3 regions of the Streptacidiphilus sp. MAP12-33 genome follow, and region 3 is predicted to be linked to each of the others. Evidence: riboswitches for the same ligand, from Rfam matches in the RefSeq annotation. Region 3 holds a riboswitch; each other region holds the start of a gene.
What was found. A riboswitch is a leader RNA that binds a small molecule or an ion and turns the genes downstream of it on or off. The one in region 3 is predicted to bind cobalamin.
Positions count from the first base shown of each region.

Region 1: it holds a riboswitch for cobalamin, as region 3 does, so the genes downstream of both, ABH931_RS33595 (ABC transporter substrate-binding protein) here and ABH931_RS15320 (cobalamin biosynthesis protein) in region 3, are expected to answer to the same signal.
Region 2: it holds a riboswitch for cobalamin, as region 3 does, so the genes downstream of both, ABH931_RS06440 (ribonucleoside-diphosphate reductase subunit alpha) here and ABH931_RS15320 (cobalamin biosynthesis protein) in region 3, are expected to answer to the same signal.

Region 1 is NZ_JBGCCA010000043.1:24,418-34,109, forward strand. Features, by position in the region: gene ABH931_RS33570 (cobalt-precorrin-6A reductase) at 1-366, shown strand, start outside; gene ABH931_RS33575 (enoyl-CoA hydratase/isomerase family protein) at 373-1,413, opposite strand; gene cobF (precorrin-6A synthase (deacetylating)) at 1,510-2,271, shown strand; gene ABH931_RS33585 (ABC transporter ATP-binding protein) at 2,441-3,247, opposite strand; gene ABH931_RS33590 (FecCD family ABC transporter permease) at 3,244-4,260, opposite strand; gene ABH931_RS33595 (ABC transporter substrate-binding protein) at 4,295-5,284, opposite strand; cobalamin riboswitch at 5,387-5,538, opposite strand; gene ABH931_RS33600 (HoxN/HupN/NixA family nickel/cobalt transporter) at 5,563-6,681, opposite strand; cobalamin riboswitch at 6,714-6,930, opposite strand; gene ABH931_RS33605 (ArsR/SmtB family transcription factor) at 7,001-7,393, shown strand; gene ABH931_RS33610 (class I SAM-dependent methyltransferase) at 7,366-7,980, opposite strand; gene ABH931_RS33615 (hypothetical protein) at 8,074-8,313, shown strand; gene hypE (hydrogenase expression/formation protein HypE) at 8,315-9,316, opposite strand; gene hypD (hydrogenase formation protein HypD) at 9,405-9,692, opposite strand, start outside.
Region 2 is NZ_JBGCCA010000004.1:108,114-117,805, reverse strand. Features, by position in the region: gene ABH931_RS06445 (ribonucleotide-diphosphate reductase subunit beta) at 1-315, opposite strand, end outside; gene ABH931_RS06440 (ribonucleoside-diphosphate reductase subunit alpha) at 315-2,681, opposite strand; cobalamin riboswitch at 2,835-3,016, opposite strand; gene ABH931_RS06435 (GNAT family N-acetyltransferase) at 3,065-3,580, opposite strand; gene ABH931_RS06430 (hypothetical protein) at 3,678-4,274, shown strand; gene ABH931_RS06425 (histidine phosphatase family protein) at 4,317-5,099, opposite strand; gene mctP (monocarboxylate uptake permease MctP) at 5,193-6,836, opposite strand; gene ABH931_RS06415 (DUF3311 domain-containing protein) at 6,833-7,105, opposite strand; gene ABH931_RS06410 (GntR family transcriptional regulator) at 7,209-7,982, opposite strand; gene ABH931_RS06405 (extracellular solute-binding protein) at 8,471-9,692, shown strand, end outside.
Region 3 is NZ_JBGCCA010000013.1:90,609-100,300, reverse strand. Features, by position in the region: gene ABH931_RS15345 (glutamine synthetase) at 1-386, opposite strand, end outside; gene ABH931_RS15340 (hypothetical protein) at 421-1,758, opposite strand; gene ABH931_RS15335 (alpha/beta hydrolase family protein) at 2,579-3,697, opposite strand; gene ABH931_RS15330 (NAD(P)/FAD-dependent oxidoreductase) at 3,926-5,326, shown strand; gene ABH931_RS15325 (hypothetical protein) at 5,459-5,614, shown strand; cobalamin riboswitch at 5,641-5,834, shown strand; gene ABH931_RS15320 (cobalamin biosynthesis protein) at 5,883-6,818, shown strand; gene ABH931_RS15315 (cobyric acid synthase) at 6,815-8,314, shown strand; gene cobN (cobaltochelatase subunit CobN) at 8,419-9,692, shown strand, end outside.

The DNA of each region.
Region 1 (9,692 bases), on a different contig from region 3:
TTCCTGACCACGGGACGCAAGGAGTTGGCGCCCTTCGCCGGGCCGGACCGCCTTCCCGCCCTGGACCGCCTCTGGTTCCTGGCCCGTTCCGTCGACGCGCCGGAGCCCCCGCTGCCGCCGAACCTCGAAGTCCTGCTGGACCGCGGCCCGTTCACGCTGGACGGCGAGCTGGAGCTGCTGCGGCGCCACCGTGTCGACGTGCTGGTCACCAAGGACAGCGGCGGCGCGGCCACCGCCCCCAAGCTCGCGGCGGCCCGCGAGCTCGGCCTGCCCGTGGTCCTCGTCCGGCGCCCGCCCGCGCCCCCGGGCGTCCCGCAGGCGGCGGACCTGGCGGCGGCGCTGGCGTGGTGCGCGGCGGCGCGGTAGGCCGCGTCAGCGGGCGAGGCGGAGCTCCCCCTCGCCCAGCGGGGCGAAGTACCGCTCGATGTCCTGGTCGGTGACGGCCTCCAGGGTGACCGGGCGCCAGTGCGGGGCGCGGTCCTTGTCGATCACCTGGGCGCGGATGCCCTCGGCGAGGTCGGGCGTGCGCAGGGCGGCGCAGGAGCTGCGGTACTCCTGGTCGAGCACCGCCTCGAGCGAGCCGAGCGCCCGCGCCCGGCGCAGGGCGGCGAGGGTGGCCTTGACGGCCGTGGGCGAGTTGCCGGTGATCCGGTCGGCCGCCTCCTTGGCCGCGGTGTCGCCGACCGCCAGCAGCCGCTCGACGACCTCCTCGGCGGTCGCGGCGCCGTAGCAGGCGTCGATCCAGGCCCGCTGTTCCGCCAGCGGCGCCGCAGGGGCCGCCTCGGCGTGCCGGGCGAGCGCGGTGGGGACGTCATGGGTCGCCAGGTCGTCCAGCAGCGCCGCCAGCCGGTCGGCCGGGACGTGGTGGTCGGCCAGGCCGCACAACAGCGCGTCCCCGGCCCCCGCCGAGCCCGCCGTGAGCGCGAGATGGGTGCCGAGCTCCCCGGGCGTGCGGGACAACAGGTAGGTGCCGCCGACGTCGGGCACGAAGCCGATGCCGGTCTCCGGCATGGCGAGCCTGGTGCGCTCGGTGACGACCCTGACGCCGCCGTGGGCCGAGAGGCCGACGCCGCCGCCCATCACGATGCCGTCCATCAGCGCGACGTAGGGCTTGGGGTAGCGCGCGATGCGGGCGTTGAGCCGGTACTCGTCGCGCCAGAACGCCTCGGCGTCGCCCGGGTCGCCGGTGGTCGCCGCGCGGTGGATGGCGACGATGTCGCCGCCCGCGCACAGGCCGCGCTCCCCGGCGCCGGTCAGGACCACGGTGGCGACGCTCTCGTCGTGCTCCCAGGCGTCCAGCGCCGCGGCGACGGCCAGGACCATGCCGTGGGTGAGGGCGTTGAGCGCGCGCGGGCGGTTGAGGACGATCACGCCGGCGCGGCCGCGCCGCTCGATCAGGACCTCGGGAGTCATGGTGCTCATCAGGCGACCCTATAGTCCCTCGTCCGGGCGGCTCCAGCGCCGACCTGGGTGTCGGGCCGCGGACCCGCATCCGGAAGAATCACCCGCATGCGGCACATCAACGTCATCGGCATCGGCTCGGGCGACCCGGACCACCTCACCCTGCAGGCGGTCAAGGCCTTCGCGCGCACCGACGTCTTCCTGCTCCTCGACAAGAACGAACAGCGGCAGGAGCTCGTCGAGCTGCGCCGCCTGATGATCGAGGAGCACGGACGCCCCGGCCACCTCGTGGTCGAGATCCCGGACGCGGAACGGGACCGCACCACCCCCGCCTACCGGGAGGCGGTCGACGACTGGCGGCGTCGTCGCGCCGCGCTGGTCGAGGGCATGATGGCCGAGCACATCGGACCGGACGGCACGGGCGCGCTGCTGGTCTGGGGCGACCCCTGCCTGTTCGACAGCATCACCGCCGTGCTCGACGAGATCCTGGCGCAGGGCCGGACGGCGTTCACCTACGAGGTGATCCCGGGCATCAGCAGCGTCTCCGTCCTGGCGGCCCGTCACCGCACCACCTTGAACCGGGTCGGACGTCCGGTGCGGATCACGACCGGGCGCCGGCTCGCCGCCGAGGGCTTCCCGGCCGGGGCGGAGGACGCCGTGGTGATGCTCGACGGCAAGGCGGCCTTCGCCGCCATCGACCCGGAGGGCGTCCACATCCACTACGGCGCCTACCTCGGCACCGAGGACGAGATCCTGGTCTCCGGCCCGCTGGCCGACAAGGCGCGCGAGATCGCGCGCCTTCGCCAGGAGGCCCGCGAGGCCAAGGGCTGGCTGATGGACACCTACCTGCTGCGCCGCATGGAGGACTGACGCGGGGACCGCGCGCGGACCCGGCGCGTCAGCTGCCGACGCGCCGGCCGTGTCCCGGCCCGAGGGCCAGCCGTGGTACTCGCGCACGCCGAAAGGCATCGGCAGCCGGACCACCAGCGTCCACCGGGAACCGGATCCGGCGGACCGGTACGCCTCGGGGCGCCAGGCTTCAGTCGGGACGACGCAACGGGGTGACCACGGGCCTGCCCTCGGGGTCGGTGGTGACCGAGACGCGGGCCTCGTAGACGCGCGTGACCACGTCCTGCGTGATGACCTCGGCCGGGGTGCCGCTCGCCTCGACGCGGCCCCGGTGCAGCAGCAGGAGCCGGTCGGCGTACTGGGCGGCGGTGGTCAGGTCGTGCAGGGTGGTGACCACGGTCAGGCCCTGGGTGTGGCGCAGCCCGTCGACGAGGTCCAGGACGTGCTGCTGGTGCCCGAGGTCGAGGGCGGAGGTCGGCTCGTCGAGCAGCAGCAGGCGCGGTTCCTGGGCCAGGGCGCGGGCGATCGCGGCGCGCTGGCGCTCGCCGCCGGAGAGCTGGGCGAGGCGGCGGCCGGCGAAGGAGGTGAGGTCGAGCTCGTCCAGGGTGCGCGCGGCGGTCTCGCGGTCACGGTCGCCCGGGCTCGCGAGGTATCCCAGATGCGGCGTGCGACCCAGCAGCACGTAGTCGCGGACCGTCATGTCCGGCGGCAGCAGCGGCGCCTGCGGGACGTAGGCGATCAGGCGGGCCCGCTCACGGGTGCGCAGGGCGCTGACGTCGGTGCCGTCCACCAGGACGGTGCCCCGGTGCGGGATCAGGCCGGCGACGGCGCGCAGCGCGGTCGACTTGCCCGCGCCGTTCGGGCCGATCAGGGCGAGCCAGCCGCCCTGGGCCACAGCACCGGAGAGCTCCCGCACCACGGGGGTGCGGTCCAGGTCGACGTCCAGGCCGGACAGCTCCAGGCCGGACAGCTCCGGACCGTCGGCGTGCGCGCTCATGTGCGCACCGACCGGGTGGAGCGCAGGATCCAGACGAACGCCGGGGAGCCGATCAGCGCGGTGACGACGCCGATGGGCAGTTCGGCCGGGGAGACGACGGTGCGCGCGAGCGTGTCGGCCAGCACCAGGAACCCCGCCCCGTACAGCAGCGACAGCGGCAGCACGATCCGGTAGGAGGGGCCCGCGAGACGGCGGACCGCGTGCGGAACGACGAGGCCGACGAAGCCGATCAGGCCGCTGACCGCGACCGCACTCGCGGCGGCCAGCGCGCACGCGGCCACGACGGTCAGCCGGATCCGGCCGGGGTGCAGCCCGAGCGAACGGGCCTCCTCGTCGCCGACGGACAGCACGTCCAGGTGACGGCCGTGCAGCAGCACCAGCACGGTGGCGACCGCGAGGTAGGGCAGGATCTGGGCGCTCTGGTGCCAGGTGGCGGCGGACAGGGAGCCCAGCAGCCAGGAGTAGACCTGCTGGATGTCCTGGGTGGAGCGTTGCAGCACGTACGTCTGCACGGCGGTGAGGAACATCGAGACGGCGAGCCCGGACAGCAGCAGCGTCGCCGTTCCGGGCCCGCCGCTGGCTCCGGCGAGGTAGGCGAAGGCGACTCCGGCGAGCGAGCCGAGGAACGCCGCGAGCGGCAGGGCCTGTGCGTCGGCCCCGCCCATGGCCACGATGGCGACGGTCGCGCCGAGCCCCGCGCCCGCCGAGGCGCCGAGCAGCGAGGAGTCGACCAGGGGGTTGCGGAACACGCCCTGGTACCCCGCGCCGGAGAGCGACAGCGCGCCGCCGACCAGCGCCGCCAGGACCACCCGGGGCAAGCGGATCTGGAAGAGCACCGCCTGGTCCAGCGGGCTGAGCCCGCCGGACAGGTGCACGAACGGCAGCCGGTCGAGCAGTGCGGCGCCGGTGGCGAGCGGATTGAGGTCCGCCGCCCCGACCATGGCGCCCAGCAGCACCGCGGCGGCCAGGAAGACCACCGCGACGCCGTAGGCGCGTGCCGTGCGTCCGCGCACCCTGGCCCGCCTCACCCTCGTCGGCCGCTCGGGGTCACTTGGTGGGCGCCTTCTCGACCGCCGCGGCGATCTCGGCGACCAGCTCGGGCAGTCGCGGGCCCCAGCGGGAGGCCACGTCGTCGTTCAGGCCGACGACCTGACTGTTCTTCACCGCCGGGATCCCCGACCAGCCCGGGCGGGCGGCGACGACCGCCGGGCTCTGCCCGCCGTCGGCGGCCTCGTTGTCGCCCAGGAAGATGATCTGCGGCTGCGCCTTGACGACGTACTCGGCGGACAGCTGCGGGTAGCCGCCGTCGGCGGCCTTGTCCGCCGCGTCGGCGATGTTCTTCAGGCCGAACAGGGAGACGACCTGGCCGACGAAGGTCTTCGACGTGGCCGAGTAGTACGGGTTGGCGCTCAGCTCCCAGTAGTAGCCGAGGTTCGGGTGCGCGGCGCCCGCCTTCGCGACCGTCGCGGCGATCTGCGTCTTCATCCCGGCGACGGTGGCGGCGGCCTTGTCGGCGTGGCCGGTGGCCTGGCCGATCTGCTCGATCTGCGTGTAGGCGTCGTCGAGCGTGGCCGCGGCCGGCTCGATCATGACCGGGACGCCGAGCTTTCGCAGGCTCGCGACGAGGCCGCCGGAGTCCTGCGAGGCGACGACCAGGTCCGGGCTGTACTTGACGATCGCCTCGACGTTCGGCGTCAGCCCGCTGAGGCTGGTGACCGGTGCGCCCTTGGGGTAGTCGGACGTCGAGTCCACCGCGACGACCTGGCTGCCCGCGCCCACCGCGTACAGGTCCTCGGTCGCGGTCGGCGACAGCGAGACGATGTGCTTGGGCTGGTCCTTGACGGTGACCTTGCCGTTCGACGGCGTCACCGTGACCGGGAACGCGGCGGCCGCGGCCGAGGACGCGCCCGTCGACGCGGACGGGGCGGCGGAACCCGAAGTACCCGAGCCCGACGAACCGCAGCCGGCGACGGCGGCCAACGCAGCGATCGCCGCGGCTGCCGTCGCAACAGAGCGGACCAGCGGTCGCTGTGCCATGTGCTACTTCCTGCCGTGAGGGAGGGAAGAAGCCAACCCGGCGACCGGCCGCGCACGAAGGCGCACCCTGAGCAGACGGATCGCCCTTCCCACGAGGGTCGATGTCGTAGCGCGGCAGGAGGCGACCTGGCTCGGGCCGCCCGTCGGGCGGCCCTCACAGTTGCGGGACAGCGCCGGAATGGCCCGCGTTCCCGCGGGCGTCACCGGCTTCGCTGCCTGTCGTGCCACCGGAAACCTGCAAGCCTGCGCAGATTTCCGGTCGGGCGCAGACTAGCACGTCAGGCGGGGTCGGCCTGCTTCCAGCGGCGCTCCACCCGGGCCAGGCGCCAGTACCCGATGGCGCAGGCCCAGACGACCACGAAGAGGCCGACGATGACGAAGCCGACGTTGTTGAGGTCGACGTCCGAGATCCAGCCGGTGACCGGGTCGGTCAGGTTCAGCTGGTCGTGCAGGATGCCGACGAGCTCGATGGTGCCGATCAGGAAGGCGACGGCGATCGAGAGCCCGGTGATGGTGAGGTTGTAGTAGACCTTGCGGACCGGGTTGGCGAACGCCCAGTGGTAGGCGAAGTTCATGAACGTGCCGTCGAGGGTGTCGAACAGGCTCATGCCCGAGGCGAAGAGCAGCGGCAGGCAGACGATCGCGTACCAGGGCAGGCCGGCGGCCGCGCCGGAGCCGGCCATCACCATCAGGGTGACCTCGGTCGCGGTGTCGAAGCCGATGCCGAACAGCAGGCCGATCGGGAACATCTGCCCCGGACGGGTGATGGACTTCGTCAGCCGGCCCAGGACGCGGTTCATGAAGCCCCGGCTGTCGAGGTGCTTCTCCAGCTCGTGCTCGTCGAACTGCCCGGCGCGCATCGCCGTGAAGACCTTCCAGATGCCCAGCAGGGCCACCAGGTTGAGCGCGGCGATCAGGTAGAGGAAGCTCCCGGAGGCCAATGTGCTGACGGTGCCCAGCTCGTGACGGGCGCTGGAGTTGTCGTTCGTCAGCGTCGTCGCCAGCCGCACCCCGCCGGCGATGCCCGCGGCCAGCAGGATCACGATCGACGAGTGGCCGAGGGCGAACCAGAAGCCCACGGAGATCGGGCGCTTGCCGTCGGCCATGAGCTTGCGGGTGGTGTTGTCGATCGCGGCGATGTGGTCGGCGTCGAAGGCGTGCCGCATGCCCAGGGTGTAGGCGGTCACGCCCAGGCCGAGGCCGAACACCTGGGTGCCGACCTTGTAGTGATGGGGCGCCACCATCACGGCGAGGATGCCGAAACCGACGACGTGCATCACCGCGATCACGGCCAGCAGCGCACCGGTGCGCCACCAGTCTCTTCTCTCCCAGCGCAGGACGGGGGTCGCGGGTATCGCCGCGGTGAGCGTCGGGGAAGAGTTTTCGGGCAGGGTCATCCAAGGCCAGCCTCTCCAGCACCTCGTGGAATGGTCACAATGCGTGCCGTGGCCGGTCTCCTGGCTGACGGGGGCTGCCGCCCTTGCTTCTGGCCTTCCCAGGCGCTGACGCGCCCAGTGACCTCCGGCGACCGCTGACGGCCGCGGGAAACGAAACGAGGACTTCCCGATCACAGTGGCGAGGGCCGCTCCGGATTCGTACCGGTCTTCCCGAACACCACGGCAGCGACCACCCTAGGGCTGATCGCAAACCCCCACAAGCCTGCACAGGTGCGCAGGTGTTGCGAATCACCTCGTGGGACGGGCCACAATGACCGGCATGCATCTTGTTCCCGCCGAGCGTGCCGACCGCAAGGTCATCGACGACCACACGGTGTGCGCCGCCATCGAGGGCATCGGCGACGCCGACCGCCTCACCACGTGGGCCGACCGCTTCGCCCTGCTCGGGGAGCCCCACCGCCTCGCGATCCTGCTGGCCCTGCACCACGCCGGCCCGATCGCCGTCACCGACCTGGCCACGGCGACGGGCATCGCCGACCCGGCCGTCTCCCAGATCCTGCGCCTGCTGCGCGCGGCGGGGATCGTCACCGGGACGAAGGACGGCCGCATCGTCCGCTACGCCCTCACCGCCCCGGACCTCGCACCGATCCTGGACGGGCTGCGCGGCGCTGACACGCCGTCCGGTCAGCGGGCGGCGCAGCCGGCGATGTAGGGGCCGTACGGGGTGAGGCGGCCGCCGAGGTCGAACCAGCGCAGGTCGACGCCGGCGAACCCAGCCGCCGCGATGCGCTGCGCGGTCGGGCGGTGCGGGCGGCAGCCGGCGTCGAACAGGCGGGAGCAGGGCGCCCACAGGCGCTGGACGCGCGCCTGCGCGGTGCCCTCGGGCGCGGCGACGTGTTCGAAGAAGACGAACAGCCCGCCGGGCCGCAGCACCCGGCGGATCTCGGCGAGGGCGCGGTCCTGGTCGCCGACGGAGCAGAGCACCACGCAGGAGAGCACCGCGTCCACGCTGCCCGCCGCGAGCGGCAGCGCCTCGGCCCGTCCGGCCACCACGCTGCCGGGCCGCCCGTGGTCGGCGGCGTGACGGGCAAGTCTCCGCCGGGTCCTGACGGCGGGTTCGAGCCCGAGCCAGCGGACCTCGGGATCGAGGTCCGCGTGGCTCCCGGCCGTGCCCGCGCCGATCTCCAGCACTGTGCCGCGCAGCAGTCCGACCAGCGTCCGCCGCCGCTCCACATACGCCGCGCCGGTGCCACGGGCTCCGCGCCCCGGGTCGCGCGCCACCGTCGTGTGCGTCCGCACCAGGCTTCCCTCCCCCGTGCGGCCACCGACGGCCGCCCGTCCGAGGCTACCCGGCCGGTCCCTTCCGACGGGCGAACCGTGCCGGAAGGAGGCGTGGGTAGCCTGCAAACCTGCGTCTGCGGAACGCGGATGCGCCCGCTGCTCACCACCGACAGCGAGGAGTGGCTGGACCACTGGCCGCCCCAGGGCGATCCGGGATTCACCTGGGGCGACCCGCGGCGCCGGCAGGACCGCCGGCCCACGCGCGTCAACATGACACGGAGCGGCATCTTCCGGATCCTGTACTGCCCGGCCGATCCGCGACGGCACCCGCTCGGTCACGTGCTCTCCTGACTCAGCAGATGCGCGGCAGCTGCTCCCCCAGCGGCAGGTCGACCACCCGGGTGCCGCCCAGGCCGGTGCGGGCGACGACCATGCCGGGGTGCTGGTCGGTGCAGGCGCCGATGACCGCCGCCTGCGCGCCCAGCGGGTGGGAGCGCAGCGCGGCGAGGGCGGCGTCGGCGTGCTCGCGCGGCACGAAGGCGACGAGCTTGCCCTCGTTGGCGACGTACCAGGGGTCCAGGCCCAGGATCGCGCAGGCGTTGGCCACCTCCGGCGGCACCGGCACCGCGCGCTCGTCGACGGTGACGCCGACGCCCGCCGCGACGGCGATCTCGTTGAGCGCGGCCGCCAGGCCGCCGCGGGTGGGGTCGCGCAGCACGTGGACGTCCGGGACCGCGGCCAGCAGCGTGCGGACCAGATCCCCGAGCGGTGCGCAGTCGCTGACGACCTCGACGCCGAACTCCAGCCCCTCTCGGACGCTCATCACCGCGACGCCGTGCACCCCGATCGGCCCGCTGACCAGCACCACGTCGTCCGGCCGCGCCCGCTGCGGGCGGATGTCGACGCCGGGCGCGATCAGCCCGACGCCGGAGGTGTTCACGTAGACGCCGTCGCCGTGGCCGGACTCGACCACCTTGGTGTCACCGGTCACCACCTCGACCCCGGCGCGCCGGGCCGCCGCGCCGAGCGCCTGTGCGACACGGCTGACGGTGTCGAGCTCCACGCCCTCCTCCAGCACGAAGCCGCAGGCGAGGTAGGCGGGTACGGCGCCGCTCATGGCCAGGTCGTTGACGGTGCCGTTGACGGCGAGGTCGCCGATGCTGCCACCGGGGAAGAAGAGCGGCCGCACCACGAACGTGTCGGTGGAGAAGGCGATCCGCGCGCCGCCCGCCTGTGGACCGAGGTCCAGCACGGCGGAGTCGCCGAGCTCGGCCAGGTGCCCGCCGCCGAAGGCGGGCGCGAAGACGTCGCGGACCAGCTCGGCGGAGAGCATGCCGCCCCCGCCGTGGCCCATGACGACCCGTTCGCCGGGGCGCAGCGGGGTGGGGCAGGAGAAGCCGGAGAAGTCCGCGGGCGCGGTGCCGACGGCGGTGTCCACGATGTCAGCCAACGGGGCTCGCCTCCACAGTGGTCGGCAGGACGGTGGGCGTGCCGCCGAGGCGGCGGTAGAGGTAGTAGGCGGCGCAGGCGCCCTCGCTGGAGACCATCGTCGCGCCCAGCGGGGTGCGCGGGGTGCAGGTCGTGCCGAAGGCCTCGCACTCGTGCGGCTTGAGCAGGCCCTGGAGGACCTCGCCGCTGCGGCACGCCTCGGGCTCGCGCGTCGCGATGGCGCCGACTTCGAACCGGTGCTCGGCGTCGAAGGCCCGGTAGCGCTCGGACAGACGCCAGCC
Region 2 (9,692 bases), on a different contig from region 3:
CTGGCGCGACAGGTACAGGCGCGCCTCCGGGGAGTTGATGTGCTTGTAGAGCGTCAGCACCAGGTTGTTGGAGACGATCGAGTCGCCGGTCGCGAAGAACGCGACCAGACGGCCGATCATGTGGCGCTCGCCCTCGCTGAGCTTGGCCAGGTCCGCGACGTCGGAGTGGAGGTCGACCTCCTCCACGGTCCAGGTGTTCTTGATGGCGTTGCGGTAGTGCTCGTAGAAGTCCGGGTAGCGCATCGGGCGGAGCGTCAGCTCGAAGCCCGGGTCCAGGATGTTCTTCTTGTTCTTGTTCTCGGCAGGGGTGCTCATTACTGGCAGGCCTCGCAGGACTCGGGGTTCTCCAGGGAGCAGGCGACGGCTTCCGCCTCCGCCACGACCTGGGTGGTGGCCGCGCGGGCGATCCGGGTCGCCGGGCGCGAGCGCAGGTAGTACGTGGTCTTCAGGCCGACCTTCCAGGCGTACGCGTACATCGAGCTGAGCTTGCCGATGGTGGGCGCGGCCATGAACAGGTTCAGCGACTGGCTCTGGTCCAGGTACGGCATGCGGGCCGCGGCCAGGTCGATCAGCGCGCGCTGCGGGAGCTCCCAGGCGGTGCGGTAGAGGCGCTTGTACTCCTCCGGCAGGTCGGTGATCTCCTGGGCGGAGCCGTTGCCCTCGCGCAGCTCCTCGCGGGTGATCGCGTTCCACAGGCCCAGGCGCTTGAGGTCCGCCACCAGGTACGGGTTGACCTGAAGGAACTCGCCCGACAGCGTCTCGCGCTTGAAGAGGTTGGAGACCTGCGGCTCGATGCACTCGTACACGCCTGCGATCGACGCGATGGTCGCGGTCGGGGCGACGGCGAGCAGCAGCGCGTTGCGCAGGCCGGTGGTGGCGACACGGGCACGCAGCGCGTCCCAGCGGGCCGGCCACTGGGTGGTCACCGGGAAGTGGTCGATGTGGAGCTCGCCGCGGGCGGCGCGCGTCTCGTCGTAGGCCTCGTGGCGGCCGAGGCGCTCGGCCAGGTCGCAGCTGGTCTCGTAGGCGGCCAGCATGATCCGCTCGGAGATCTTCGTCGAGAGCGCCTTGGCCTCGGCGGAGTCGAACTCCAGCCGCAGCTTGAAGAAGACGTCCTGGAGACCCATCATGCCCAGGCCCACCGGGCGCCAGCGGGAGTTGGACGTCCCGGCCTCGGGGGTCGGGTAGAAGTTGATGTCGATGACCCGGTCGAGGAAGGTCACCGCGGTGCGGACGGTCGCGTCGAGGCGCTCCCAGTCGATCTCGCCGTGTCCGTCCACGAACGCGCCGAGGTTGACCGAGCCGAGGTTGCAGACGGCGGTCTCGGAGTCGTCGGTGACCTCGAGGATCTCGGTGCACAGGTTGGAGGAGTGGACCGTGCGGCCGGGCAGCGCGGTCTGGTTGGCGGCGCGGTTGGAGGCGTCCTTGAAGGTCATCCAGCCGTTGCCGGTCTGCGCGAGGGTGCGCATCATCCGGGCGTAGAGGGTGCGGGCCGCGATGGTGCGGACGGCCTTGCCGGCCTGCTCGGCCTTGACGTAGGCGGCGTCGAACTCGGCGCCCCACAGGTCGACCAGCTCGGGCACGTCGCCGGGGGAGAAGAGCGACCACTCGGTGTCGGCGTCGACGCGGCGCATGAACTCGTCCGGGATCCAGTGCGCCAGGTTGAGGTTGTGGGTGCGGCGCGCCTCCTCACCGGTGTTGTCGCGCAGCTCGAGGAACTCCTCGATGTCCGCGTGCCAGGTCTCCAGGTAGACGCAGGCCGCGCCCTTGCGGCGACCGCCCTGGTTGACGGCGGCGACGGAGGCGTCGAGCGTGCGCAGGAACGGGACGATGCCGTTCGACTGGCCGTTGGTGCCGCGGATCAGCGACCCGCGGGAGCGGACGCGGGAGTAGGACAGGCCGATGCCGCCGGCGTGCTTGGACAGGCGGGCGATCTGCGCGTAGCGGCTGTAGATCGAGTCCAGCTCGTCGAGCGGGGAGTCCAGCAGGTAGCAGGAGGACATCTGCGGGTGCCGGGTGCCGGAGTTGAACAGCGTCGGCGAGCTGGGCAGGTAGTCCAGGCGGCTCATCAGCCGGTACAGCTCGGCGACCTCCGCGACGGACGCGGCGTCGCCGCCGACCTCCAGGCCGCAGGCCACGCGCAGCATGAACTGCTGCGGGGTCTCCACGACCTGGCGGGTGATCGGGTGGCGCAGCAGGTAGCGGGAGTAGACCGTGCGCAGGCCGAAGTACTCGAAGCGGTCGTCGCCCTGCGGGTCGACGACGGCGTCGAGGGCGTCGGCGTGGGCGGCGACGAAGTCGGCGGTGGCGTCGCCGATCAGGCCCTCGCGGTGGCCGACGGCCACGGACGCGGCGAAGCAGGTGGCACCCTGCCCGGCGGCCTCCTCGCGGATCTCCTCGGCCAGCAGGCGCGCGGCGAGGCGCGAGTACTGCGGGTCCTCGGCGATGAGTGAGGCGGAGGCCTCCATGGCCAGGCCCCGCAGCTCGGCGTAGTCGGCCCTGGCGCTGCGGCCGCGCAGTGCGGCGGCGGCGACGCGGCCGGGGTCGACGGCGGGCAGGTCGACGGAGCGCTCGGTCAGGGTGACCAGCAGGGCGGTGCCGGGGGCGTCCCCGCCCGCGTCGGATCCGGGGGCGGATTCCCGTGCGGGCTGGGGCAGGGTGGGGACGGCGGTGTCCGTCATGTACGCGCTCGCTCCTCGTTGGCGGCCGGTGGCTGAGGGTGGTGCTCGGGTGCTCAGTCGGACCACGTGAGAAGGCAGGCGGAAGCAGGGCAGCATGAAGCCAACCCGTCGGCCCACCCACGAGGCCCGGCGTTGCGGCGCCCACGGCCGGGCAGGCCGGGGCGCGCTGACGGCAGGTCGTCGGACTCGCGGGCAGGCCCGATCCAGGCCGGATCGGCGCTCGCTCACCGTTGCGGGGCAGCCCCGGAATTCCACCGGGTTCCCCTGCGTCGACAGCGAGCATGAGCATACATCTAGGGGCGAGCGCGGCGCGCACCACCACATGTTGTGTCGTGCCGGGTGTGTCGCGTAGTCGTTCGACTACGCGGGCCCACCTGGGAGCGTCACGCAGGCGAGCCGTCCAGCTCCAGTGCGTAGGTGAAGAGATGGACCCCGGGGACGGGCGACCAGTCGCGATCGGGGGTGCGGACGAAGCCGAGGCGCTCGTAGATCCGGTGCGCGTAGGTCATCTGCCGCTGCGAGGACATGACGATGCGCGGCAGCTCCAGCTCCCGTGCGCGGGCGATGACGGCGTGGACCATCAGTTCGCCGATGCCGCGTCCGCGGGCCGTCGGCTCCGGGGAGACGGCCAGCATCCGGAACTCGCCCTCGCGGCCGTGTGCGAGGTCCGCGTACGGGGAGCCGGGCGGGGCGAAGGTGACCGAGCCGAGCACTGCTCCGTTCTCCTCGTCCACGGCGACCATCAGCTCCGCCTTCTCGGCCCGGTCCCGGGGGTCGCGCAGCAGCTTGGCGTAGTCGCCGTCGCGCTCGGTGTGGCCGTCGGTGATGAAGGCCTCGGCGACGAGGTGACCTGCGGCGTCGTATTCGGCGGGCTGGGCGGTGCGGACGATGATGCTCATCCCTGAAGTCTGCCTGACGCCTCCGGGGGGCTCGGGTGGGGGTCGCCGGAAGGCGCGACGGAGGGTGACGTGCCATGGTCGTTGAGTGATGAACGGGATGAGCCGGCGACGCGTCGGCGCTGTGGTGGCCGGAGCGATAGCCGCGGGAGCGTTGGCTGTGCTGCCCGTGTCGGCGGCACAGGCGGCACAGGCGGCACCGGCTCCCGCGTGCGCCGGGGCGGCCCGGTCGAACCCGGTGGCGGTGACCCTCGGCGGCGTCCGCTCCGCGTACCCGGTGGGCGGACCGTGGACGAGCATGCGGCTGACGCTGCGCAACCGCACCCGCGCCGTCTGCGGCCGGCTCGATCCGGTGCTGGTCTACGGCGCGCGCAACCGGACCCTGCGCCGCGACGCGGTCCGCCTGGAGACACTGACCGGCAACCGCTGGCGCGCCGTGCCGCTGCGGACGGCGCTGGGCGAGCTCACCGGCGCGGTCGGCCCGGCCCAGGGACTGCGGCTGCGCCCGGGCGCGTCGGTGACCCTCACGGTGCGCATGCGGTTCACCCGGAGCGCGCCGCGCGGGCAGTGGCTTTCCCTGGCCGTCGCATACGCCCCGATGGAGGCGAAGGGCACCAGCGTCGACTGGCCGGTCGGGGTGACGAACCCGGCGTACTTCCGGGTGGTCCCGGCGCGGCGCACGCATCGGGCCGCCTAGGTTCCGCCGAGGCCGCGCCGACCGCGCGGAGCGTCCCGCCGCTCAGCCCTCGGTCAGGTGCGGGCGGATGTTCCAGCAGTCCAGTGTGAGGGCTCCCTTCGCGTCGCGGAGCCAGCGGGTGACCGAGGTGTTGGCGACCGCGCCGTCACGGGCCAGGGTGGTGAGATCGGTCTCCTGGAGGTCGTCGATGACGTGCCGCAGCAGCATCACCACCGCGTCGTGGGCGACCACCAGGACGCGGCGGTCGGGTTCCGCCTCGTAGAGGTCGCGCAGCGCGCTGCGGACGCGCAGGGCGACGTCGGAGTGCGACTCGCCGCCCGGGGGGCGCCAGCGCAGTTCGCCGAGCAGACGGCGGCGGGCCGCCTCCTCGGGGTGGCGCAGCTCGATCGCCGCGGAGGTGAGCATCTCCAGCAGGCCCAGTTCGCGGTCGCGCAGACGTTCGTCGGTGCAGAGCTCGGGCAGCGGGAGCCCGGCCCGGTCCAGCTCCTCGACGACGAGTGCCGCGGTCTGCTGGGTGCGCAGGTAGGGAGAGACCCAGAGGCTGTGCGGCAGCCCGTCGTCGCCGCGGCCGGCGAGCCAGCGGCCGAGCGCCCGCGCCTCCTCGCGGCCGAGCTCGGTCAGCGGGAGGTCGGCGTCGCGGCAGCTGATGCCCACGTCCAGCGCGCCCACCGCCTCCGCGGCATGGAAGGCGGCGTTCGCGGTGCTCTGGCCGTGGCGGACGGCGGTCAGTGACAGGGGGCCGGGCAGCGCGGGGAACAGCCGCCTCGGCGCCGTGCGCAGGGCTCCCGGGCTTCGGTCCGTCGGTGCTTGGTCGGTCAGTGACACGTCGCCCCCTGGGGATCGACTGGGCCCGCCGCGGGAGTGCGAACGGGCCGCCGTCCCAGTGTGCGGGAGCGGGCGGCCCGTTCTAAGGGCGCATCAGGTGGTGACGGGGGCGATCACCTCAGGACCGTGCTCCGGGTCGCCGCTGACCGGTGTTTTGTCCTCGACGTCGGCGGTGTAGTCGGCGGTGACCGTCTCGTCGACGCCCTCCGGGGACTTCACGGCCTTCAGGAGCAGGGTGAGCACGACCGCGATGGCCAGGTTCAGTGCGAGCGCGGTCACGCCGATGTAGCCGATCTGGCCGATCACCGGGATGTTGGCGGCGCTGCCACCGAAGTGCGAGCCGGGCTTGCCGGCGGCGGCGACTCCGTAGGCCTTCCAGGTGCCGTAGGCCATGCCGGCCGCCCAGCCGGCGAGCAGCGCCCAGCGGTGGAACCACCGGGTGAACAGCCCGCCGACGATCGCCGGGAAGGTCTGCAGGATCCAGATGCCGCCCAGCAGCTGGAGGTTGATCGAGAACTGCTTGTCGATGCCGAGCACGAAGCCCAGTGCGCCGAGCTTGACCACCAGGGAGACCAGCTTGGCCACCTTGGTCTCCTGCGCCGGGGTGGCGTCCGGCTTCAGCAGGTCCTTGTAGATGTTGCGGGTGAACAGGTTCGCGGCGGCGATGGACATGATCGCCGCGGGCACCAGCGCGCCGATGCCGATGGCGGCGAAGGCGACGCCGGCGAACCAGCTCGGGAACATCTGCTGGAACAGCTGCGGGATGGCGAGCTGGGAGTTGTAGCCCTTGACGCCCTTGCCCACGCCGGCCGAGATCGCCATGAAGCCCAGCAGTGAGAGCAGGCCCAGCATCAGCGAGTAGGCCGGCATGACGGCCAGGTTGCGGCGCACGGTGAGCCGGTTCCTGGCGGCCATCACGCCGGTGGCCGAGTGCGGGTACATGAACAGGGCCAGCGCCGAGCCGAGGGCCAGGGTGGCGTACGACCACTGGGCCTGCGGTCCGGGGATCATCGAACCGCGGGGCTTGCCCGTGGCGGGGTTGGTCCTGGCCATGGCGGTGGCGGCGTCGTGGAAGATGTGGCCGTAGCCGCCGAGCCGGATCGGGATGTAGATGATCGCGACCAGGACCACGACGTAGACCAGGGTGTCCTTGACGAAGGCGATCAGCGCGGGGGCGCGCAGGCCGGAGCTGTAGGTGTAGGCCGCCAGCACCGCGAACGCGATGAGCAGCGGCAGGTCCTTGCCGAAGCTGCTGCTGCCGCCGACGTGCAGCGTGTCCAGCACCGCCTGGATGCCGACGAGTTGCAGCGCGATGTAGGGCATGGTGGCGAGGATGCCGGTGAGGGCGACGGCCACCGCGACGCTCTTGCTGCCGTAGCGGCCGCGGGCGAAGTCGGCGAGGGTGACGTAGCCCTTGCGCCGGGCCACGGACCAGAGCCTGGGCAGGAAGAGGAAGACCAGCGGCCAGGCGATGATCGTGTAGGGCACGGCGTAGAAGCCCTGCGCGCCCACGCCGTAGATCAGCGCCGGAACGGCGATGAAGGTGTAGGCGGTGTAGAGGTCCCCGCCGAGCAGGAACCAGCTGATCACGGTGCCGAAGCTGCGGCCGCCGAGGCCCCACTCGTCCAGGTGCTCGGCGTTGTCCGGCCTGCGCCAGCGGGCGGCGACGAAGCCGATCACGGTGACCAGCAGGAAGAAGAGAACGAAGACGGTCAGGGCCGTCCAGTCGGTCTTCACGCCTGATCACCCCCACGAGCGACGCGCAGGGCCTTGCGCTGCTTCTCCTCACGGGTGAACAGGACGTAGGCGATGCCGGTCATCAGCGCCGACAGGATCACCCACAGGAGCTGGTACCAGTAGAAGAACGGGATCCCGACGAAGGTCGGCGTGAGGGTCGCATACGAGCCGACCCAGAGCAGTGCGACGAAGGGTGCGGCCAGCAGCACCGCGCAGACCACGCGCACGGGCGTGACCAGCGCAAGCCTGGCCTCCGGAAGTTGTGGCATGAAACGGCAGCTCCCCCATGAGTCGTTGACGGTTTGTTGATCAACGGATCACAGGGGAGGCTAGACCTTTGCCGCGCTCACGTCACGAGGGTGCGCGAACCTTTCACGCTTCCGGTCTGCGCAGGCGTGCCGTGAACTTGTAGCGGTCGCCGCGGTACACCGAGCGGACCCACTCGACCGGCTCGCCGCCCGCGTCGAAGGAGTGGCGGGAGAGCAGCAGCATCGGCAGGCCGACGTCGGTGCCCAGCACGCCCGCCTCACGCGGGGTGGCCAGCGAGGTCTCGATGGTCTCCTCGGCCTCGGCGACGCTGACGCTGTAGACCTCGCTGAGCGCGGTGTACAGCGAGTTGTACTTGACCAGGTTCCGGCGCAGCGCGGGGAAGCGCTTGGCGCTCAGGTGCGCGGTCTCGATCGCCATCGGGTCGCCGTTGGCCAGGCGCAGGCGCTCGACGCGCAGCACCCGCCCGCCGGGCCGGATGTCCAGCAACTCGGCCAGCCGGTCGTCGGCGGTGATGTAGCCGACCTCCAGCAGCCGGGAGGCGGGCTCCAGGCCCTGGGCCCGCATGTCCTCGGTGTACGAGGTGAGTTGCAGCGCCTGGGAGACCTTGGGCTTGGCGACGAACGTGCCCTTGCCCTGGATCCGCTCCAGTCGGCCCTCGACCACCAGTTCCTGCAGCGCCTGGCGCACCGTGGTCCGCGAGGTCTCGAACTCCAGCGCCAGGGTCCGCTCCGGCGGCACCGGCGTGCCGGGCGCCTGGGTCTGGGTGATCTGCAGCAGGTGGCGCTTGAGCCGGTAGTACTTCGGGACGCGCGCGGTGGACGCCCCCGTCTGAGCCTCCTCGGCCAGGGCCGGCCCGGGGCCCCCTTCGGTCGTCATCACCGCTCCTGGTTCCTCGTCCCCTGTCCTCGCCGCCGGCTGCATGCCGCTCGGCCCTTATGGTGGCACGTCCGCCTGCGCGAAAGCATGCTGAGCGCCATGCCCGGATCCCTCCGCGCGCCGCGGGAGGGGCCCGCGGCGGCGATTGGTCCAGGCCAAGCGCTTCTGCATGGTCTAGACCTTGAACGGGTCACTTGGCAAGACCCCAGTTCCGGACGAGTGCGACCGGTCCAGGTCAAACGGTGGACCAATCGGTCACGCTGCGGAACCCCTCGGATGTCGGCTTGATAACGGCTCCGGTTCTTCTGTCCGCAACCCGTTGACACTCGTATTTGGTCTAGGCCAAGCTCCAGGCACTGGTCTAAACCACAGCGACCAAACAACAATCCCCGACCCATCGCTGGGACAACGGCACCCTCGACTCTGCATCAGGCAGGGGGCCGTACCGCAACGGATGGGGGGAAATCCGGGCATCCCAGGAGGATGGCGTGAACCGTCGACTTATCGCCGCTGTCGGCACCGCGGCCGTGCTGGTCAGCGTTGCCGCATGCAGTTCCAGCTCCAAGAGCACCACTGCTTCCGGCTCGCCGAGCAGCTACGCCGGCAAGACCCTCACCGTCTGGTTCATGAGCGGCTCGAACACGCCGAAGTGGACCGCCCAGGTCACCTCGGACTTCGAGAAGGCGTACCCGGGTGCCAAGCTGAACATCCAGGTCCAGCAGTGGAACGGCATCGGCCAGAAGGTCACCACCGCCCTGTCGGAGAACAACCCGCCGGACGTCCTGGAGATGGGCAACACCCAGACCGCGGGTTACGCGGCCACCGGTGGTCTGATGGACCTGACCTCGGTCAAGTCCGAGATCGGCGGCGACAAGTGGGCTGCCAACCTGAACAACTCCGCCATGTACAACGGCAAGCAGTACGCCGCCCCGTGGTACTTCACCAACCGCGTCGTCATCTACAACAAGAAGCTGTGGTCCGCGGCCGGCATCACCAGCACCCCGCAGACGCTGACCGACTTCTACGCTGACCTCACCAAGCTGAACAGCACCAAGGGTGTCTCCCAGGCGCTCTACATGCCGGGTGAGGAGTGGTACACCTACTTCGGCATGCTGCTCGGCCAGGGCGGCAAGGTGGCGGTCCAGAACAACGGCAAGTGGGTCGGCAACCTGGAGTCCCCCGAGGCCAAGGCCGCCATGGCGGTCTACGCGAAGCTGCAGGGCTTCTCCAAGGCCCCCAAGGACAAGGACGAGGCGACCCCGCAGCAGTCCACCGTCTTCTCCAAGGGTGACGTCGGCGCCGAGATCGGCCTGAGCTGGGAGGCCCCGGCCCCCACCGCCATCCCGGCGGACCAGATCGGCTACTTCGCGCTCCCGAGCGACACCGCGGGCAAGCCGATGCCGGTCTTCCTCGGCGGCTCGAACCTGGCGATCTCCCAGAACAGCCAGAACAAGGACCTCGCGGTCGGCTTCCTGAAGATCGCGCTGGACGACAAGAACGAGGGCGAGTTCGCCTCCGAGGCGGGCATCGTCCCGAACAACCCGGCGCTGAACTCGCTGGCGAACACCCCGTTCGCCCAGGCCGCCCTGCCGGCCGCCGGTCAGGGTGACACCACCCCGAACCTGCCGCAGTGGGCCGCGGTCGAGAACACCCCGAACCCGATCAAGCAGTTCATGACGGACGTGCTCGAGGGCAAGGACTACGCGACCG
Region 3 (9,692 bases):
TGCGGCAACCCGTCCTGCCGGAACCGCTCGCCGGGCGCGAAGGCCCAGCCGGGCTGGGCCGCCAGCGGCACCGCCCGGTCCAGCACCGGAAAGACTCGCAGATCGCCGTCGGGGCCGCCGAGGTAGCGGCTGGTGGTGGTCGCGTCGTCGACCAGGAAGACGTCGAAGACGGGCGACATGCCGACGCCCTCGACCGCGGCCTCGGGCAGGCGCCGCAACGGGACACCCTTGACGCGGGCGATCCCGGCGTTGTCCACCCAGGTGACGGCGAGGGCGACGACCCCCTCGCCACTGAGCCGGGCGGCGGTCAGCCGCGCCTCCGCACGGGCCTCCTCGCGGCCGTCACGGCCCCCGCGGCCCTCACTGTCCTCGCGTGGCTGGTCCACCGTCCCCGCCCCTCCTGGGTTCGCTGCCGACCGGTCAGGCGCCGCCCTCGTGCACGCTGAAAGCGCTGCGCCGGGCGGCCCGTGCCACTCCAGGATCGGGGTGCGCGGACGCCACGGCCGCCAGGACATGCCCGGCGCGCGGGTGACCCGCCTGGCGCGCGAGAGCGAACAGGCGCCCCGGGTTTCCGTCGGCCGCCCCCTGGACGTGCCGCACCAGCATGCCGGTGTCGCCGTGCTCCAGCACCGCCGCGCCGGTGTCCACCCACAGCCAGGCGGCGTCCTGCTGGCCCAGCACGTCGGCGGGCAGAACACCCTCGTCGCTCTGCTCGGCCAGCCACAGCAGCGCGTAGGGGCGCAGCATCGGCTCGTCCAGCGCGTTCCGCACGGACGGCTCGGCGGGCTGCCCGGCGACCCGCAGCGCCTCGAAGGCCAGGCCGCGCAGCAGCGCGTCCTCGCCGCGCGCGACGTCCAGCAGGTCCGCGACGGCGCGGTCCACCTGACGGGCCGCCAGCCAGGCGCGGTACTCGGCGCGCGCGGGCCCCGGCGAGTAGCCGGCGCAGGCGGCCAGCAGCTCCAGCGCGGACTGCTCGATGTGCCCGGCGGCGGTCTGCGCGACCGTGCAGATCTCCTCCAGCTTGGCGCGCACGGCCCAGTGCCCGAGCGGCGTCAGCTCGAAGCTGTCCTCCTCGCCGGGCTGGGGTCTGTGGACCACCGCACCCACGGCGCGGAACCCGTCGAGCATCCAGCGCAACACCGCGACGATCTCACCCTGCGTCGGCGGCTGCGCCGCGTCCCCGTCCCGCGCGTCCGCGCGCACCGCCGAGACGGCGAGCGCGGCGTGCGGGACCGGCGTCACGGCGGTGGGGTGCAGGCCGGCGTGCCACTGCTCCTCCATGCCGCGGCGCAGCAGCTCCAGCAGCTCGGTCTCGGCGACCGGCCCGTCCACCAGGTGCAGGAAGGAGAGGAGTTGCGGCGCGTGGTCCACCGCCTGGCCGGCGAGCTGGGTCAGCGCGCGGTCCGGCACGGACACCAGCAGCGTCCACGCGTCGAACAGCGCGGCCCAGCCGCGGAGCACGGCCTCGTCGTCGTGGGCCCAGGCATGCAACCGCCAGCCGGGGCCGGCCCCGGCACCGCGCAGCTCGACCAGCCCCGTCAGCCGCGCCCGCTCCCAGGCCGCGCGGGCCTGGTCGACGGTGAGGCCCAACGCGGTGGCCGCGTCCGCGGCGTCGGTCGGCATCAGATCCCCGCGGCGGTCCACGGCCGCGAGCTCGCCCGCCCAGCGGGCGATCCGCACCGCGTCCGCGAGCAGCCGCCGCGCGGGCGGCGCGAGGCTGCCCGGCCCGGGCAGGTCGGCCGGCGGCGTCCGGCGCACGTGCTGCCCTTTGGGGCGGGGCAGCCGGGCCACACGGGCGGCAGGGATATCGGCATCACGGTCACGCGGATTCCGGGACGTCACGCGGTGCAGTCTTCCCCGTCATACGGCAACTTGTCACATTCCCAGGCGTGGCGGGCTCCCGCCTGCGGCGCAGGGGACACAAGTGATGGCACGGGGAGCCAGTTGCACCTCCCAGGAGCGCGGAGCTCCGCCGATTCGCGGCTCCGCCGCGTGGGCGCGACCGGGTCGGCTTCGCTCCCGCCTGTGGTTGCACTACCGCCGGGTCGCGGGGCTCCGCCAAATCGCGGCTCCGCCGCGTGGGCGCGACCGGGTCGGCTTCGCTCCCGCCTGTGGTTGCACTACCGCCGGGTCGCGGGGATCCGACAAATCGCGGCTCCGCCGCGTGGGCGCGACCGGGTCGGCTTCGCTCCTGCCTGTGGTTGCACTACCTCCGGGGCGCGGGGCTCCGCCAAATCGCGGCTCCGCCGCGTGGGCGCGACCGGGTCGGCTTCGCTCCTGCCTGTGGTTGCACTACCGCCGGGGCGCGGGGCTCCGCCAAATCGCGGCTCCGCCGCGTGGGCGCGACCGGGTCGGCTTCGCTCCCGCCTGTGGTTGCACTACCGCCGGGGCGCGGGGCTCCGCCAAATCGCGGCTCCGCCGCGTGGGCGCGACGAGCCACCGGCGAGCAGATGGTCCGGGGCGCGCAGGGCCATCCGCACGCCGGTGGTTGCTCGCGCCCACGCAGGGGGCACCTCCCGGCCGAAGGCTGGGGGAGGAGCCGCATATCGGCAGGGCCCCGCGCCCCTGGGTAGTGCGACTAAAGCAAGGGGGTGACGAACCGCTTGAGGAGGTCCTCGTAGCCGTGGGGGTCGGCGTTCCAGAGTGCCTCGTGCTCGGAGCCCGGGAACTCGCGGAAGAGGACCAGGTCGTCGCGGCGGGCGGCGAGCCGCCGCACCGGTTCGATCGGGGCGATGGTGTCGTCCGGGCTGTGCAGGACCAGGGCCGGGACGTGGAGGCCGTCGCCGGAGGCGAGGTGGGCGAAGGTCGCCGTGTCGACACCGGTGCGGCCCTCCGCGGCGAGCATGCCGAGCTCCGCGAGGGGCTGCGGGACGCCCCGGCGCAGCGCCTGGCGGCGCACCGAGGTGCGGAAGTCCAGGACCGGGGAGTCGAGGACGAGGCCCCGGACGGCTTCCCGCCAGGCGGACCGCTCCGCCGCGTGCAGGGCCATCGTCGCGCCCACGCCCCAGCCGTACAGCAGGACCCGGCTCGCGCCGGAGTCGACGGCCAGGCGGATCGCCGCCTCGACGTCCCGCCACTCCGTCTCCCCGAAGTGGCCGATCCCGTCGGGCGACGCGGGAGCGTCGGGGTCGTTGCGGTAGCTGACGCTCAGCACCGGCAGCTTGAACCGCGCGAACAGCGGCAGCAGCGGCAGGACCTGGGCGCGGTCCGCGCCGGTGCCGTGCACCGCGATCACCCACGGGTCGCGCAGGCCCGGCAGGTACCAGGCCGGCATCGCGCCGAGCTCCGTCGCGACCGCCGTCTCGGAGAAGTCCATGCCCAGCGCGGAGCGCGGATCGCCGCGCAACACCCACGGCGTCAGCACCACCGTCTCGCCGACCCCGGGCAGGCCCGCGCCCGTCGAGAGGACCGCGCGGACGACCGTCTGCGCCGTCGTGGACAGCACGTCGCCGACGACGACGTGACCGTCCGTGCCCCACTCCAGCGCCCAGACGCCGGGGCGCTCGGTCTCCGGGGCGCGGGTGAGCTCGACCCGGTCGGGGGCCACCGCGTGCACCCGCAGGCCGCCCACCGAGGCGGGCGCCGACCGGCCCGCGCGCACCGAGATCTCGGAGACCACCCGCCCTGCCACGAGCGCCACCGCGCCGGCGCCCACGGCGGAGGCCGTCACCACAGCGGCTGCCTTGCCCCAACCCATGTCGCTCTCCCGCTGCCCGCTCGCTCGGATGTTCTCTCCATCCCAGTACCCCGGGGCAGGGTCCGCCACCGGGGCGCACCCGGACGGGGTGGCCGCCCCGGAGGCGTCCAGTCGACGGTTTGTCCGAACAGGCCGCGCCGACCTTGACACCTTGTGCATTGCCGCAGCTCGCGGGCCCGGATAACGTGCCCGGACCGAACCAAAGATGCGCACGGAAGCAGGTCTGAAGTGGCCACGTCCACGACCGTCAACGGCGGTGTCTCCTTCTGGTACTCCGCCATCGGCCTCCCCGAGGCGCGTCCCGCGCTGGAGGGGTCCGTCGAGGTCGACGTCGCCGTCGTGGGCGGCGGCTACACCGGCCTGTGGACGGCCTACTACCTGAAGCAGGCGGAGCCCTCGCTGCGCGTCGCCGTGCTGGAGCAGCGCTTCTGCGGCTACGGCGCCTCCGGGCGCAACGGCGGCTGGCTGTACAACGGCTTCGCGGGGCGCTCGGTCTTCGCCAAGCGCTACGGCAAGGCGCGCGCGATCGCGATGCAGCAGGCCATGAACGGCGCCGTGGACGAGGTGCTGCACGTCTGCGCGACGGAGGACATCGAGGCCGACCAGGTCAAGGGCGGCGTCCTGGAGGTCGCCCGCACGCCCGCGCAGGTCGAGCGCCTGGACGCGTTCGTCGCCGGCGAGCACTCCTACGGCGAGAAGGACGTCCAGCGGCTGACGGCGGCGGAGGCCGCCGAGCGGATCGGCGTCGACGGCGCGCTGGGCGCGAGTTGGACCCCGCACGGCGCGCGGATCCAGCCCGCCAAGCTGGTGCTGGGCCTCGCGGCAGCGGCGGAGCGACTGGGCGTCAAGATCTACGAGCAGACCACGGTCACCGAGATCCACCCCGCGCAGGGCGCGGCCCCCGCCCGCGCGGTCACCACGCACGGCACCGTCTCGGCCACGTTCGTGCTGCGCTGCACCGAGGGCTTCACCGCCAACCTGCAGGGCGAGAAGCGCTCCTGGCTGCCGATGAACTCCTCGATGATCGTCACCGCGCCGCTGCCCGCGTCGTTCTGGGACGCGGTGGGCTGGGACGGCCGCGAGACCCTCGGCGACTTCGCGCACGCGTACATGTACGCGCAGCGCACGGCCGACGACCGGATCGCGCTCGGCGGACGTGGCGTCCCCTACCGCTTCGGCTCGCGCACGGACAACGACGGCTCGACCCAGGCGAAGACGATCGCGCAGCTCACCGAGATCCTCACGGCGTTCTTCCCGGCGGCGCGGGGCGTGGCGATCGACCAGGCCTGGTCGGGCGTGCTGGGCGTGCCGCGCGACTGGTGCTCCACGGTCGCGGTCGACCCCGCGACCGGCCTCGGCTGGGCCGGCGGCTACGTCGGCAGCGGCGTCACCACGACGAACCTCGCGGCGCGGACGCTGCGCGACCTGGTGCTCGGCCAGCACACCGAGCTGACGGCGCTGCCGTGGGTGGACCACAAGGTCCGCAAGTGGGAGCCGGAGCCGTTCCGCTGGATCGGCGTCCACGGGATGTACGCGGCGTACCACTTCGCCGACGCCCAGGAGCGCGGTGGGCGCGCTCACACCTCCCCGGTGGCGAAGGTGGCGGACGTCATCTCCGGTCGGCACTAGGCACTGTCCAGGGGCGCGAGGCTCTGGGGGTTTCCCCCCAACGTGCAGATGTGACCCTTTTGTCGGATTCTGTTGGAGGGACGGATCGGGGTCCGTCCAGGCCGCAGCAGCATTCGACACCTTGGGGTGCCCATGTCTGTCATCTTGTGCCTGCTTGTCGCCCCGCTGGGACTCTTCCTGATCCTCGGTCTCTCCTGGTTCGAGGACCACGTCCTCCGTCCGCCGGCGAGCCCCGCCGACCAGGCCCTGCAGAAGGCCGTCGAACTCCTCAACAAGCCCCGCTCCTGACCCTCTCCGGCGGGGCCGGTTGACGCTGCCTCCGGCGACATGGTGGGATCTTTACGCCAATCGGAGGCAAGGAGAGGAAGCCGGTGCGAATCCGGCGCGGTCCCGCCACTGTCACCGGGGAGCACCTGCGAACAACGGCCACGGCGGCACGACGCTGCTGGAAGGCCCGCCGGTGCGTCGATCCGGAAGCCAGGAGACTCTCGCCTCCGGATCGTCGATCCAGGGCGCGGACCCTGAGTGAGGACACGCACCGGTGCGCATCAGCACCATGCGCGCAAGCGCATTCGCGTTCGGGGCCGTGGTGGGCTACACCGCCGACGCCGTGTTCGGCGACCCTCGACGCGGTCATCCCGTAGCAGGCTTCGGGCGGTTCGCAAGCGCGCTGGAGGGCCGCCTCTACGGCGACCACCGGGGCGCGGGCGCGGCGTTCACCGCCGTCGCCGTCGGCTCCGTCGCCGCCACCGCGCTGCTCGCGCAGCGCGCCTCCCGCCGGTCGGCCGCCGCGCAGGCGGCGCTCGCCGCCGCCGCGACGTGGACCGTGCTCGGCGGCGCGTCCCTGACGCGCGAGGCGCGCGTCATCGCGGGGGCGCTGGAGCGCGGGGACGTGGAGGCGGCGCGCGAGCGCCTGCCGCACCTGTGCGGACGCGACCCGAGCGCCCTCGACGCGCAGCAGCTCGCCCGCGCCGTGGTGGAGTCCGTCGCCGAGAACACCGCCGACGCCGTCGTCAACGCACTGACCTGGGGCGCCCTCGCCGGCGCGCCCGGACTGCTCGCCTTCCGTGCCGTCAACACCCTGGACGCGATGGTCGGGCACCGCAATCCGCGCCTGATCCGCTTCGGCTGGGCGTCGGCGCGGTTGGACGACGTCGCGGGCTGGCCGGGCGCGCGGCTGACCGCGCTGCTGGCCGTCGCGGCGAGCGGCGACAAGGGCCGCACCTGGCGGGTCTGGCGGCGGGACGCCGCCGCGCATCCGAGCCCGAACGCCGGGCACGCCGAGGCGGCCTTCGCGGGCGCGTTGGGCGTCCGCCTCGGGGGCACGCTCCAGTACGGGGAGAGAACGGAGAACCGTCCGGTGCTCGGGGCCGAGCTGCGGCCGGTCGCCGTGGCGGACGTGGAGCGCGCCTGCCGCCTCTCGCGCCGGGTGGGCGCACTGGCACTGGCCGCCACCGTCGCGGTGGCGCTGCTGAGGGGGGCTGTGAAGTGAGCGGGGCGCTGCTGGTCGCCGGGACGACCTCGGACGCGGGCAAGAGCGTGGTCACGGCAGGCATCTGCCGCTGGCTGCGGCGTCAGGGCGTCAAGGTCGCGCCGTTCAAGGCGCAGAACATGTCACTGAACTCCTTCGTCACCCTCGACGGCGCCGAGATCGGCCGCGCGCAGGCGATGCAGGCGGCAGCGGCCGGAGTCGAGCCGGAGGCGGCGATGAACCCGGTCCTGCTCAAGCCCGGCGGGGACGGGCGCAGCCAGGTCGTCGTGCTGGGCAAGCCCGTCGCCGAGGTCGGCGCGCTGGACTACCGCGAGCGCAAGCCCGCGCTGCTGCGGATCGCCCTGGACTGCCTGGCCGACCTGCGCGACCGCCACGACGTGGTGATCTGCGAGGGCGCCGGCTCCCCCGCCGAGATCAACCTGCGGGACGGCGACATCGCCAACATGGGCCTCACCGTCGCCGCCGACCTGCCGGTCGTGGTGGTCGGCGACATCGACCGGGGCGGCGTGTTCGCCGCCATGTTCGGCACGCTGGCGCTGCTCTCGGCCGAGGACCAGGCGCACATCGGCGGCTGGCTGGTGAACAAGTTCCGCGGCGACGCGCGGCTGCTCCAACCTGGTCTGGACATGCTGCGGCAGGTGACGCACCGTCCGGCGCTGGGCGTGCTGCCGATGCTGTCGGGCCTGTGGCTGGACGCCGAGGACTCGCTGGACCTGGCCGGGGTGATGGCGCGCGGCACCTCGGGACCGCCGGTCGGCGCGGACGTGCTGCGGGTCTCCGTCGTGCGGCTGCCCCGGCTGTCGAACTTCACCGACATCGACGCCCTCGCTCAGGAGCCCGGTGTGCTGGTCCGCTGGGCCACGCGGCCCGAGGAGCTGGCCGACGCCGACCTGGTGATCCTGCCCGGCACCCGCGCCACCGTCGCCGACCTGGCCTGGCTGCGCGAGCAGGGCCTGGACCGGGCCGTGGCCGAGCGGGCCGAGCGCGGACTGCCGGTGCTGGGCGTCTGCGGCGGCTACCAGATGCTCGCGCGGACGATCGACGACCGCTTCGAGTCCAAGCAGGGCGAGGTCGACGGCCTCGGGCTGCTGCCCGTGCGGATCGCCTTCGCGCGGGAGAAGACCCTCGCCAGGCCCGTCGGCACCGGCTACGGCGAGACCGTGCACGGGTACGAGATCCACCACGGCGTGGCGAGCGTCGAGGGCGGCGAGAGCTGGCTGGACGGCTGCCGCGCGGGCTCGGTCTGGGGCACCACCTGGCACGGCGCGCTGGAGAACGACGGCTTCCGCCGCGCCTTCCTGCGCGACGTCGCCGCGGCGGCCGGACGCGCCTTCGTCCCCGCGCCCGACACCTGCTTCGAGGCCGCCCGCGAGGAGCGGCTGGACCGGCTCGGCGACCTGATCGCCGAGCACGCCGACACCGACGCGCTGTGGCGGCTGATCGAGGGCGGCGCCCCGCAGGGCCTGCCCTTCGTCCCGCCAGGGGCGCCGTCATGACGCATTCCGCAACCAGCAAGACCAATGAGGGAGTTGACCGGGTGACCCCAACCCAGGAAGCCGGAACCCAGCAGGCCGCGCCGGAGAGCGGGACCACGGTCCTGCTGCTCTCGACCGCCGACACCGACCTGCTCGCGGCCCGCGCCTCCGGTGCCCGCTACCTGATCGGCAATCCGACCAGGACGGACGTCGCCACCGAACTCCCGGCCCTGCTCGCGGACGCGGACCTGGTCGTGGTCCGCCTGCTCGGCGGCCGCCGAGCCTGGGAGGACGGGCTCGCGGCGATCGCCGCCTCCGGCCTGCCCACCGTGCTGCTGGGCGGCGAGGCGGTCCCGGATGCCGAGTTGATGGGCATGTCCTCCGCCCCGGCCGGAGTCGTCGCGGAGGCGCTGCGCTACCTCGTCGAGGGTGGCTCCGCCAACCTCGGCGAGCTGGCCCGCTTCCTGTCCGACACGGTCCTGCTGACCGGCGAGGGGTTCGCCCCGCCGCAGGCCATGCCGCAGTTCGGCGTCCGGGGGGGCGCCGAACCGCGGCCTGGAGCACCCACCGTGGGCGTGCTCTTCTACCGCGCCCACGAGCTGTCCGGGAACACCGCGTTCGTGGACACGCTGGCAGCGGCGATCGAGGCCAGGGGCGGCAACGCCCTGCCGATCTACTGCGGTTCGCTCCGCGGGGCCGACGCGGGGCTGTTCGAGCTGGTGGGCCGGTGCGACGCGCTGGTCACGACGGTGCTGGCGGCCGGTGGCACCGTGGCCGCCGACGCCTCGGCGGGCGGCGACGGCGAGGAGAGCTGGGACATCGGGCAGCTCGCCGAGCTGGACATCCCCGTCATCCAGGGCCTCTGCCTCACCTCCTCCCGGGCAGTCTGGGACGAGTCCGACGCGGCGCTGTCGCCGATGGACGCGGCCATGCAGGTCGCCATCCCCGAGTTCGACGGACGCCTGATCTCCGTGCCGTTCTCGTTCAAGGAGACCGGCGCCGACGGCATCCCCGTCTACGTCGCCGACGAGGAGCGCGCCGCCCGGGTGGCGGGCATCGCGCTGCGGCACGCCGCGCTGCGCCACAAGCCGAACGCCGAGAAGAAGCTGGCGATCGTCTTCACCGCCTACCCGACCAAGCACTCCCGGGTCGGCAACGCCGTCGGCCTGGACACCCCGGCCTCGGCCGTGCGGCTGCTCGACTCGCTGCGCGGCGCGGGCTACACCGTCGACGGCTATCCGGCGGGCGGTGACGAGCTGATCCACACGCTCATCGCCGCCGGTGGCCACGACGTCGAGTGGCTGACGGAGGAGCAGCTGCGGGCCGCGCCCGCGCGCGTGCCGCTCAAGGACTACCAGCAGTGGTTCGACGCGCTGGACGAGGAACTGCGCGAAGGCGT